DNA from 2 places in the Priestia sp. YIM B13491 genome. Region 1 is predicted to be linked to the other one. Evidence: a T-box and tRNA genes for the amino acid it is inferred to sense, from the RefSeq annotation. Region 1 holds a T-box; the other holds one or more tRNA genes.

Region 1 (6,456 bases):
AAGTGCAATCTATCTCTGTCCGTGAAGACGGAACGGCTGAATTATCACATCAATTTCCTGTTGATATTACCATTCCTAAAAATCGTATTCAAAGTATTGAAGACGTATATGTATCTATTGATTTATTTGATTATGAATTGCCAGGCACAAATCAGCTGCAGCTAATGGCAGACTTGTCCATCACAGGATTGTACGGAGAACAGCATGAAGAACGAGAAGAAGAGGAAGAGTTTTCGGAGGAACAGCATATCGTCTCCTATGAAGAAGTGGACGATGCTGAAGAGGTATATACTGAAAACGTTGCTCAAGAAGAAGAAGAACAAGAGGAACAAGAGTTTGACGTAAGCTATCGTGAAGCTCCCGCACTTTTAGAAGCAGAGGCTATTGAAGAAGAGCATTCAGAAGAGGCCCCTAGTTATTTTTCATCTGTATTTAAAAAAGAGTCTCGTGCTGAGCCGGTCGTGGAATATGAAGAGGAAGCATATGAACCATTTGAAGTCGAAGTGAAAAAAGAGGCCCCAATCGAGGAAGAAAGAGAAGACAATGTGATTGAACTGTTTCAGCTTCGTCAAGAGCAAGAAAGCTTCGAAGAATCGCAAGCTAGTGAATTGAATACGTATGCTGACGTTCAACGAGAGGCTGAGCAAGAAGAAGCTGAGCAAGAAGAGGAAAAGATTATTGTTGAATTTCGGAAAGAAGAAAATGAAAGCGGCCGAAATGAAAACGCCCTTTATTTAACAAAGCTCTTTTCGCGGGAAGAAGAAGCTTTTTCAACGTGGAAGCTTTGTATTGTTCAAGACGGAGATTCGCTTGATACGATAGCAAACCGCTATAATACGAATGTACAAAACATTTTACGAGTAAATAATTTAGAAGATGAATATGAGCTGGAAGAAGGAAGCATCTTAAATATTCCCGTTCGTTAAAGTCGGAAAGAAAACAGTTTTGACGCATATAATGTCTTAACTGTTTTCTTTATTTTTTACGAGGAAGGAGAATATAGATGCAGCGGACAGTAGCAGACTACAAAGTATTGTTAAAAGAATATGACTTAGATGTTGACTTTATTGAAGACTATGGAAAAGTAAAAAAAGTCTATACGAAAACCGGCGTGTTTGCGCTTAAAGAAATAGCGAATCATCAAGAACGAAATCAAAACTTCATTCAAAAGCTGCAGAACGTGTATCAAAAAGGATGGATGGGATTTGTCCCTATTTATCAAACGAAGCGTTCTCAGCCCATTGTTTCAGATGAAAGCGGCTCGTATTACTTAATGCCGTGGCTCCCAAATAATCCGACCGAAGAGCGTGATATTCGATATCATAAATTATTTCAAGAGCTTGCTAAGCTTCACGGCGCTTCGGCGCAGGAAGTAGAAGTGAAAAAAGAAGATATAGAAAATCATTACACATCGATGAAAGAAACGTGGGAAAAGCGTCAGGAAGAGTTGAAGCAGTATGTAGCAGAATGCGAGAAAAAAATCTATATGTCCCCGTTTGAATTGCATTACTGTACGTTTTATTATGAAATGACAAGAGCGCTTGAATTTGGTTTTGGAAAGCTCGATCAGTGGAACGATGAAATGGAAGAAAAGGAAAAGATCCGGCTGGTTACTTCTCATGGAAAGCTATCGGCTAAACATTTTATCTATGACGAGCGGGGAAATGGTTTTTTTATTAATTTTGAACATGCAAAAGATGCTTCACCTATTTATGATTTAGTCTCATTTTATTTTCGGACTCTTCGCACATACCCAGTAACGACCTATGACAGCTATGAGTGGTTTAGTACGTATGAAAAACATTTTGCTCTCAGAGAAGAGGAACGGCTGCTTTTACACAGTTATTTGGCGTTTCCAGAGCCCCTGTATCAGTGTATCGTTCAATATAGGCAGCATAAAGAAAGTAAAACAGAGCTTGAACATATGCAGTCATTTATTCGAGCATACTGGCTGACGAAAAACATTGAACAGCTCAATATTAAAATATTTGAAGTAGATCAGCAAAAAAAAATGGCAGCGGAAGCAGCTGCACAAGCCCAAGCGAACGAATAGCGCTTGGGTTTTTAAATCCAGTCGGAATATAAAGCAACCGCTAGTATGGCAAGCAGTGCCAACAACAGTACATCAAAGGTTGTAGGGAAAAATAGTGTACGTATACCTTGAAAAATTGTCAAAGGAACAATAAACTGTCCACAAGCCGCTCCTGCTGTTTTGAGCCACCGCTGCAGTTGATACGAATTTACATTTATTCGTTTCTTCATTTGTACATGCCCCTTTCAATCCACGTGCCCAGGTTAAAGTAAGTATATGAAAAAAGAAAGAAATGGTGCCATTTTTTTAAGTTGGCTCTTCATTTTATTTCCAAAATTAGCGAGCGAATGAAAAAATAAAGAGCAGAACAAAAAAATTATGAATATAATCATAAAAAAATGGAGAAGATTATTGACGATTCAACATTTTTTCATATAGTATAATTAAGAGAAATTCATACATAAATACAGTGAATAGGAAGAGTACGGGATGTTCGTCTTTCAGAGAGAGAAATCAGTTGCTGTGAGATTTCTTAAGAATGTGCACTCGGAATGTCGCCTATGAGTAGCTTTTTTGAACAGCTGCATAGTTCAGTAGAAAAAGCCGGTTAATCAACCGTTATGAAATGAAGTGTATAGGCTTATCAAACGGGATACGTCTATAAAAAAAGGTGGTACCGCGAAATCAACTCCTTTCGTCCTTTTATTAGGAAAGGAGTTTTTTTATGTTTATAAAAGCTTTACACAGTTTCTAAAGACTGAAACTTTATATTATGGAGGTATACATTATGTCTGAAAAAGAAGTGACTCTTCCAACGAAGTATGATCCAAAAGCCGTTGAAGAAAATCGTTATCAGTATTGGTTAGACGGGAAGTTTTTTGAAGCAACAAATGACCCTGAAAAAGAGCCATATACAATTGTAATTCCACCCCCAAACGTAACGGGTAAGCTGCATTTAGGCCACGCTTGGGATACAACGTTACAAGACATCTTAACGCGTATGAAGCGTATGCAAGGCTATGACGTTTTATGGCTTCCTGGCATGGACCATGCGGGGATTGCAACGCAGGCAAAAGTAGAAGAAAAGCTTCGCAGCGAAGGGAAAAGCCGCTACGATCTAGGCCGCGAAAATTTTGTGGCCGAAACGTGGAAATGGAAAGAAGAATATGCAAGCTTTATTCGCCAGCAGTGGTCGAAGCTAGGACTTGGCTTAGACTATTCACGCGAGCGCTTCACGCTTGATGAAGGCCTTTCTAAAGCAGTGCGCGAAGTATTCGTAACGCTTTACAAAAAAGGGTTAATCTATCGCGGAGAATATATTATTAACTGGGATCCAGCTACGAAAACAGCTCTTTCAGACATCGAGGTTATTTACAAAGATGTACAAGGTGCGTTTTATCATATGCGCTATCCGTTGGCAGATGGTTCTGGACATATCGAAATCGCAACAACTCGTCCTGAAACAATGCTAGGAGATACGGCTGTAGCTGTTCACCCTGAAGATGATCGCTATAAGCACTTAATTGGCAAAAAGGTTGTCCTTCCGATTGTAGGTCGTGAAATTCCAATCGTAGGCGATGATTATGTAGATATGGAATTCGGTTCTGGTGCGGTAAAAATTACGCCTGCTCATGACCCGAACGATTTTGAAATTGGAAACCGTCATAATTTAGAGCGTATTTTAGTGATGAATCAAGATGGTACGATGAATGACAAAGCAGGTAAATATGAAGGAATGGATCGTTTTGCTTGCCGTAAGCAAATTGTTAAAGACCTTCAAGAAGACGGTGTATTGTTCAACATTGAAGACCACATGCATTCAGTAGGTCACAGTGAACGAAGCGGCGCCGTTGTTGAACCTTATTTATCAACTCAGTGGTTTGTAAAAATGCAGCCTTTAGCAGATAAAGCAGTAGATCTTCAAAAACAAGAAGAAAAAGTAAACTTTGTGCCTGATCGTTTTGAAAAGACATACTTACACTGGATGGAAAATATTCGCGACTGGTGTATTTCGCGTCAGCTTTGGTGGGGACACCGCATTCCAGCTTGGTATCATAAAGAAACTGGAGAAGTATACGTAGATCATGAGGCTCCAGCAGATATCGAAAACTGGGAACAAGATTCAGATGTATTAGACACATGGTTCAGTTCAGCGCTATGGCCATTCTCAACAATGGGCTGGCCTGATGTGGATGCAGCTGATTTCAAACGTTACTACCCAACAAACGTGCTTGTAACGGGCTACGATATTATTTTCTTCTGGGTATCTCGCATGATTTTCCAAGGTCTTGAATTTACGGGTAAACGTCCGTTTGACGATGTACTCATTCACGGTCTTGTACGAGATGCTGAAGGTCGTAAAATGAGTAAATCACTTGGTAACGGTGTAGATCCAATGGAAGTAATCGAGAAATACGGTGCAGATTCTCTTCGCTACTTCTTATCTACAGGAAGCTCACCAGGACAAGATTTACGCTTCAGCTTTGAAAAAGTCGAAGCGACGTGGAACTTTGCAAATAAAATTTGGAATGCTTCTCGTTTTGCATTAATGAATATGGACGGCATCACATTTGAAGAGCTTGATTTATCAGGCGAAAAGTCTGTTGCTGATAAATGGATTTTAACGCGCTTAAATGAAACGATTGAGCACGTAACAAAATTAGCTGACAAATATGAATTCGGTGAAGTTGGACGTATTCTCTATAACTTTATTTGGGATGATTTCTGCGATTGGTACATTGAAATGGCTAAACTTCCTCTTTACGGAGAAGATGAAGCAGCTAAAAAGACAACTCGCTCAATTTTAGCTTATGTACTTGATAACACAATGCGACTTTTACATCCATTCATGCCGTTTATTACCGAAGAAATTTGGCAAAGCTTGCCGCATGAAGGCGAATCAATTACAGTAGCTAAATGGCCGGAAGTAAGCCCTGAGCTTTCTGATAAAGAAGCAGCTAACGATATGCGTTTACTTGTAGATATTATCCGTGCTGTTCGTAACATTCGTGCTGAAGTGAACACGCCGATGAGCAAACAAGTAAAATTATTTATCAAAGCTAAAGATGAAAATATTCAAAGCCAGCTCGAAAAGAACCGTGCGTATGTAGAACGTTTCTGTAATCCAAGTGAGCTTGTGATTTCAACAGAGGTTTCATTAGACGAAAAAGCGATGACTGCTGTTGTAACAGGCGCAGAATTAATTTTACCTCTTGAAGGTTTAATTAATATCGAAGAAGAAATCGCGCGTTTAGAAAAAGAATACGACAAGTTAAACAAAGAAGTAGAACGTGTACAAAAGAAATTAAACAACCAAGGCTTTATTGCAAAAGCGCCTGCTAAAGTAGTAGAAGAAGAGCGTGCAAAAGAGCAGGATTATGTTGAAAAACGCGAAGCTGTTCAGTCTCGTATTGCTGAATTACGCGGATAATCAATGGGTTAATGAACCAACAGAAAAAGCGTGGCTTGTATAGCGACGCTTTTTCTCTACATAATAATAGCGATGGAAAAGAAAGGTGAATAAAAGATGATAACGACATATGAAGAAGCGCTTGATTGGATTCATAACAGACTTCGCTTTGGAATCAAGCCGGGGTTAGAACGAATGGAATGGATGCTAGAGCAGCTTGATTTTCCGCAGCAAAATCTAAATGCTATTCATGTTGCTGGGACCAATGGTAAAGGTTCTACCGTTTCTTATTTGCGAAACATGTTGGAAGAAGCAGGGTATAAAGTTGGAACCTTTACTTCTCCTTATATCGAAACATTTAATGAGCGGATCAGCGTGAATGGACAGCCTATTTCAAATGAAGCAATGACCGCTCTTGTTCAGGAAATAAAGCCTGTTGTGGAGCGACTAGAACATACAAGTTTAGGATCAGCAACGGAATTTGAAGTGATTACAGTCATGGCTTTTCTTTATTTCGGCTATCATGAGTCAGTTGACTATGCTGTGTTTGAAACAGGGCTTGGAGGACGGTATGACTCAACAAACGTTGTGAATCCTATGGTGAGTATTATTACAAACATTGGATTTGATCACATGGCAATACTAGGTGATACGGTAGAAGAAATTGCATCAGAAAAAGCGGGGATTATTAAAAAAGAAGTCCCTATTATTACTGGGGCAGAGCAAGTAAAGGCGCTTGATGTCATTACTGAAGAAGCAAAGTCAAAGCAGGCTTCGTTATTTGTATTAGGAAAAGATTTTGACATTAAAAACTATGAGCCCTTAGCAAACGGGGAAGGCTTTGCGTTAAACACGCCGTATGGCATATTTGAAGACTTGAAATTAAATATGCTTGGCTATCATCAAGTGAAAAATGCAGCTTTGGCTCTCATGGCCGTTTGTTATTTAAAAGAAAAGAAAAAGCTTTCTATCTCCAATGAGCAAATGATAAAAGGGATTCAGCATACAAAGTGGA
Region 2 (6,456 bases), on a different contig from region 1:
CTGGACCGGGATCTATTTTTTCGTACGCATTTGCTGGTTTGCTCGTTATTTTAGTCATGCGAATGCTTGGCGAAATGTCTACTGCCAATCCTTCCAGCGGTTCTTTTTCTACTTATGCAAAAGAAGCATTAGGCCCTTGGGCCGGCTACACGATTGGCTGGCTCTATTGGTTTTTCTGGGTTATCGTTATTGCTGTTGAAGCCATTGCAGGTGCAAATATTATTCAATACTGGTTCCCGTCTTTTCCGTCTTGGGGAGTAAGCCTGGCTCTTACTTTTTTATTAACGATGACCAATCTGTACTCTGTTAAATCTTTCGGAGAATTTGAATATTGGTTTTCCCTCATTAAAGTCGTCAGTATCGTTCTTTTTTTACTTTTAGGTATAGCTATTATTTGTGGATTCATTCCAGGAATTGATTCTCCCGGCACTTCCAACCTTTTGCACAAAGGCGGCTTTTTACCGAATGGAATTAGCTCTGTATTTTTAGGAATTGCCCTTGTCATGTTCTCTTTTATGGGAACAGAAATTGTCGCAACCGCAGCAGGTGAATCGTCTCAGCCTGAAAAAGCCATTACCATCGCGACCAATACCGTTATTTATCGCATTTTGTTTTTCTATTTAGGCTCTATTTTTATTTTAGTAACGGTTCTTCCGTGGAATTCGTCAAGCCTAATGAAAAGCCCATTTGTATCTATTCTTGAATTAGTGAATGTACCGGCCGCAGCTCAAATTATGAACTTTATTATTTTAACAGCCGTTCTTTCCTGTCTGAATTCTGGTCTGTATACAAGTTCTCGCATGCTGTTTTCCATGTCTCAAAACGGCGATGCGCCAAAAAGTTTTTCAAAATTAAATAAAAAAGGCGTGCCGGTTAGCGCGATATTAGCATGTACAGTTATCTCGTACATTAGCGTTATCTTTAACTATATTTCACCGGACAAAATCTTTTTGTTTTTAGTGAATGCGTCAGGCGGCGTAGCGCTTCTTGTATATCTTGTTATTGCATTTTCACAGATTAAAATGAGAAAAAAATATGAAAAAGAAAATCCCGAAGCATTAAAAATTAAAATGTGGTTATTTCCTTACTTAACTTACGCTACAATCCTTGCCATCACTAGTATTTTTATTGCCATGGCATTTATTGATTCATTACGTTCGCAGTTCTTCTTAACTCTTTTAATTGCTGTACTCGTCGTAGGTTCTTTTTTCTTTCAGCGTACCAAAATGACGAGCGGCTTAGCAGCAAAAGAAAATACATCAAAATAAAAGAGATTGAGACATAACTAAATGAATTCAATCTTAAGACGAACAAATGAGATAGATGAGCTGGACTGCTTATTACACCGCAGTTGATTTCCGTGCAAGGCTTCGCTTTCCGCGGGCTGCCGCTGAGCCTCCTCGTCGCTTGTGCTCCTGCGGGGTCTCATCTGTTCCGCTGTTCCCACAGGAGTCTTCGCCTTGCCCTCCAATCACCTGCTAAAAGGAACGAAACAGATGAAACTATATTCACCATCAAAAAAAACGAACCACGAATCAAACATATTGATTAATGGTTCGTTTTTCACTTGGATTAAAATGCTTTTGTAGCAGCCTCTTTTTATTTAACGAGATAAATCTCCTACAATTTTTGTTCCGTGTAATTCAGCTGCTTTTGTTTCTTTTATAACCGCCTCTGCGTTGCCTTCATGAATTCCTCCGCCAGGCAAAATAATAATACGTTCGTTAGCATATGTGATCAATTCCCGGATCATATGAAGATTTTCCAAAGCAGATCCTTTCCCTCCTTTGGTCAAAATACGGTCTGCTCCCAATTCACTAAGTATATCAATAGCTTTGTATTTATCTTTAATCTCATCAAATGCCATATGAAACGTAACGCTTAAAGGATGAGCTTCTGCTATTAACTCTTTAGTGCGTCCATAATCGATTTCAGCTTCTTCTGTTAAAATGCCAAATACTACTCCGTTTACTCCAAGGTCTTTACATGTTTTAACGTCTTTTTTCATAATTTGAAATTCTGCTTCGGAATATATAAAATCACCGCTTCTTGGGCGAATAATTACGTTGATATCTGTATCAAGATGTTCGCTTACATATTGAATGGTGCCGTAACTTGGCGTAGTGCCTCCTTGACTGAGATTGTCACATAATTCAATGCGGTCTGCTCCTAGCTTTTCTGCTTTTTTTGCCTGCTCATACCCTTCTACACACGCTTCTTTTATGTACTTCATACTCTCAACTCCTTTATTGTCTCTATAAATAAAGCCCATCTTTAAAAAGATGGACTTCCTTCTGCTATTTAATTGCCTTATGAACTTTTAATTTCTTTCCTTTAATCGTTTTGTTTTTCATTGCTTGTAACACTTTTGGACCTTTTCCATTCAAAATCTCTACATAAGAGACATTTTCTTGGATCGTAATAATTCCAATATCGTCCGCGGTTACTCCGTCTAACTTCGCAATTGTTCCCACAAAATCAACCGCTCTAATTTTCTTTTTCTTTCCTCCGTTAAAATACAGCTTCATAATGTCTTTATTTAATGACTCGCTTTTATCCTTTTTAACTTCTGGACGCTCATTGATTTTTTCAGTAAAAGCGGATGCTGCCTGCTGTACTTCTTCTTTAGAAGGAGGAGTAGATGTTGGAATTGAAAAACCGATATATTCTTCAATTTCCGATAGCATTCTCTCTTCATAAGGCGTTACAAATGTGATAGCCTTTCCTTTTTTACCGGCACGTCCCGTTCTTCCTGTACGGTGAACGTAGCTTTCTTTTTCTAACGGAAGGTCGTAGTTAATAACGTGTGTGATATTATCAATATCAATTCCTCTCGCAGCTACATCTGTCGCCACTAAATAGCGGAATTTACCTTTTTTGAAATCATTCATAACCTCAAAACGGTCTTCTTGTACCATTGCCCCGTGAATTTTATCACAAGGATACCCAAGATCATCTAAATCATCTAACAGCGTATTTACCTGCTCTTGTGTGCGGCAAAAAATGATGCAGCTGTCTGGGTTTTCTACTGTGGTTACGTCTTTCAGCAGTTCAAATTTACGTTCGTTTTCTACTGATATAACAGAATGGTCAATCGTACTTGTCGTTAATCCGTTCGCTTTGATTTCAACATCAACCGGCTTTTTCATATACTTGCGAGAAAGCTCTTCAATATCTTCAGGAAGCGTAGCAGAGAAAAGCATCGTTACACGCTCACTAGGAAGATGTTGAATGATTGCTTCTACTTGGTCAATAAAACCCATATTTAGCATTTCATCTGCTTCATCAATAACCAAATAACGAATTTTCTCTAATGCAAGCGTTTCTTTTTCTATATGATCAAGCACTCGTCCAGGCGTACCTACAACAATATGTGTTTTTTGCTTTAATTCTACTTTTTGCTTAGCAAACGGTGATTTTCCGTAGACAGCTGCTGCTTTAATTCGCTTAAAACGGCCGATATTTGTAATATCTTCTTTTACCTGCGCGGCCAGCTCTCGTGTAGGTGTTAACACTAAGGCCTGGGGCTTATTTTCTTCCCAGTTAACTAATTCACACAGTGGAATGCCAAAGGAAGCCGTTTTTCCACTTCCTGTTTGAGACTTCACGACAACATCTCTTTCTTCTAGCGCGATGGGAAGCACCTTGCTTTGTACTTCCGTGGGATGATTGTATTGCAGGCTAGAAAGCGCCTTAGCTACCTTATCGCTAAGACCATATTGACTAAAACTTCTTTGATTCATTTTGTACCCTCATTTATTTTAAATTAGTGATTATCTTTATCATGACCTGATGCACTATGTTTCATTATACTTTAATTCTTCTATACGCGCTCAAGATTTAATGTAGCATTGATTTGTCAAACAAAAGAGAAAAGCCGCTCTCTTATTAATAAGAAAACGGCTTTGGTATGAGCGATGAGGGATTCGAACCCCCGACCCCATCCCTGTCAAGGATGTATTCTCCCACTGAACTAATCGCTCGTGATATGTATTGACTATATTATAGAAAGAGTTATCCAATTTTGTCAACTATTTTTCCGCAGTTCCCAAGTTGGAAGGATCGTCTTTACTTTTGATAAAATAAAAACATGCCATAAAGGAGCGTGACGGGATGAAAGTACCAACTTTAAAAATTGACAGCCGTGTACTTCAAGGATTCGCTTCCAAAGAGACAATCGAAAAAGCGCTGTTACATGAACGTTCTGCTAAAGACAGAGAGAAATGATTTACTAAGAGGTGCATTTGATGAATATTAATTATTATTTTAGTCGGTTTTTAGCTAAGAAACCGGATAGCCCAACGTATGAAAGCTTAGCTGCTTTACAGAACAAACACATGCTTCATGTTCCTTTTGAGAACTTAGATGTTCTGTCTCAAACCCCTATTATAATTGATTTAGAACGAATTTTTCAAAAAGTAATTGTAAATTTGCGGGGAGGATTTTGCTACGAATTAAACGGTTTATTTGGCTGGCTGTTAAAAGAAAGCGGATATGAAGTCTCTTACGTTTCAGCTACCGTCAAAAAACCCGACGGCACGTGGACCATTGAAGGAAGTCACGCTACAAATCTTGTGACGATTAAAAATCAGCCTTACATCGTAGACGTTGGGTTTGGAGATTCTGTGCGCAAGCCAATGCCTTTAAATGGCGAAGTAGTAAGAGATGTAAGCGGCTCTTATCGTATGACAAACGTTGCTGAGCATATGTACGATTTGCAGCGATGGGAAGATGATGTATGGAAAACGCTGTACCGTGTGTCTACGCTTCCTAAGAAACTGACTGACTTTACTCCCATGTGTGAGTTCAATCAAACGTCAGCCGATTCTCCGTTTGTACACAAACGTCTTGTTACAATCGCAACCCCTACAGGGCGCATTACCCTTTCCGGTGAAACGCTGACTGTAACAGATGGCGAAAAAAAGACGAAAAGGAACCTTTCAGAAGAAGAAATACCTGATATTTTACAAAATCATTTTTATATTATTAAAGGATTTTATTAATATGTCCTTACACGAAAAACCGGCCTCTTATGGGGCCGGTTTTTGTACAGGAGTAATCATCCTGTTTTCTACAGGCGACTTTAAAATAATTGAGGTATTCACATTTCCATAAGGAATCAGTTCATCCACTAGCATTCTAAGTCCATCCATTCCAGACACGGCTGCTTTAATAAAGTAAGAAACCGGCCCCGTTACGCGATGACATTCAAGCACGTCTTCATTTTGCTCAATAAAGTCTTCAAATTCCTCCGGTTTTCTTTTTAATTCACTTACTTGAATAAACAGCTGTGTATCTCTTCCTAAAGCTTTCGGAGACACCGTAGCGCTGAAACGCTGGATCACCCCTCGTTCCTGAAGACGCTGAAGTCTTTCTGATACGCTTGGACGGCTAAGAGCCAGCTTTTTTGATAAATCACTAATCGTCATACGTCCGTCCCTTTGCAAAATAGACAATAGTTGTGCATCGATTTGATCCATACAAACCTTTCCTTTCAAAATGAATATAATAAATAAAATCTTTATTCAAGTTGATAACAGAACAAGTATTATTTCCTTCATTTATACATGTGTTTTCTTTATTTAATATCCTATCATTAAAGTAGATAATTGAAAATGAAAATTCCGAAAAAACAAACAAAGGGGTTTATTTATGAAAAAAGTTTTATGGATTATTCTTGGATGTACGATTGCAAGTATTGGTGTTCTTATCTTGCGGCACTCTCACGTAGTGACCGGGGGAACAGCTGGTCTGTCTCTTAGCTTGTCATATGCCCTTCCCTTATCGTTTGCCGTGATCTTTTTTCTCATTAATATTCCTTTTTACCTCTTTTCCTTCTTTCAAATGGGATGGAAATTTACCGCCACAACTATAGGATCAGTGTCTTTGCTATCGCTTCTCACTTCACTCGATCACTTGCTTCCTTCTTTTACACTTCCCAGCCTGATGGGTGCTGTTACGGGCGGACTAATTGCCGGCCTTGGCTTATCCATTTTATTTATGAACGGAGCTTCTCTCGGCGGTGCTAATATTCTAGCGTTATTCGCGCAGCGAAAATTCGGTTGGGATCCTGGAAAAGTGAATTTTTCATTTGATTTCCTTGTCGTGCTGTCGAGCATGTATTCAATTGGACTTTCAAAAGGAATTTTCTCTGTTATATCCATTGCGATTACAGGTTTTGTCATCAGCTACTTCAAACAAAAGATTGCTTTACACAATCAACCGACATCCGCTTCTTCCACACAGCCTTTAGATAATGCGCTTTCTAAATAAAAACCACGATTTAGCTGTGGCTAAATCGTGGTTTTTATTTACATTTTTTCTACTTTTATAAAATCAAATTGGGCTTCATACCCTTCTCCTTGAGGACTACAAGCATAAATACCAACTTGAACAGGTTCTTTGGTTGAGTTCAATAAGTGAGCGAGTCGGAGCTGAGTCCAAGAATCTCCATCA

What was found. The T-box of region 1 lies ahead of ACFX4E_RS01120 (valine--tRNA ligase). A T-box ahead of a tRNA ligase gene usually reads a tRNA of that ligase, here a tRNA-Val.
Region 2: it has a tRNA-Val gene. The T-box ahead of ACFX4E_RS01120 (valine--tRNA ligase) is inferred to sense a tRNA for this amino acid. The anticodon was not compared.

What each region holds. Positions count from the first base shown of each region.
Region 1 is NZ_JBHZOR010000001.1:228,625-235,080, forward strand. It holds gene spoVID (stage VI sporulation protein D) at 1-926, shown strand, start outside; gene ysxE (spore coat protein YsxE) at 1,004-2,053, shown strand; gene ACFX4E_RS01115 (hypothetical protein) at 2,065-2,262, opposite strand; T-box leader at 2,493-2,737, shown strand; gene ACFX4E_RS01120 (valine--tRNA ligase) at 2,820-5,462, shown strand; gene ACFX4E_RS01125 (bifunctional folylpolyglutamate synthase/dihydrofolate synthase) at 5,559-6,456, shown strand, end outside.
Region 2 is NZ_JBHZOR010000002.1:818,406-824,861, forward strand. It holds gene ACFX4E_RS10135 (amino acid permease) at 1-1,268, shown strand, start outside; gene ACFX4E_RS10140 (hypothetical protein) at 1,341-1,475, opposite strand; gene ACFX4E_RS10145 (copper homeostasis protein CutC) at 1,604-2,233, opposite strand; gene ACFX4E_RS10150 (DEAD/DEAH box helicase) at 2,298-3,743, opposite strand; tRNA gene ACFX4E_RS10155 (tRNA-Val) at 3,912-3,983, opposite strand; gene ACFX4E_RS10160 (arylamine N-acetyltransferase family protein) at 4,248-5,003, shown strand; gene ACFX4E_RS10165 (Lrp/AsnC family transcriptional regulator) at 5,031-5,480, opposite strand; gene ACFX4E_RS10170 (YitT family protein) at 5,653-6,273, shown strand; gene ACFX4E_RS10175 (DUF1349 domain-containing protein) at 6,312-6,456, opposite strand, start outside.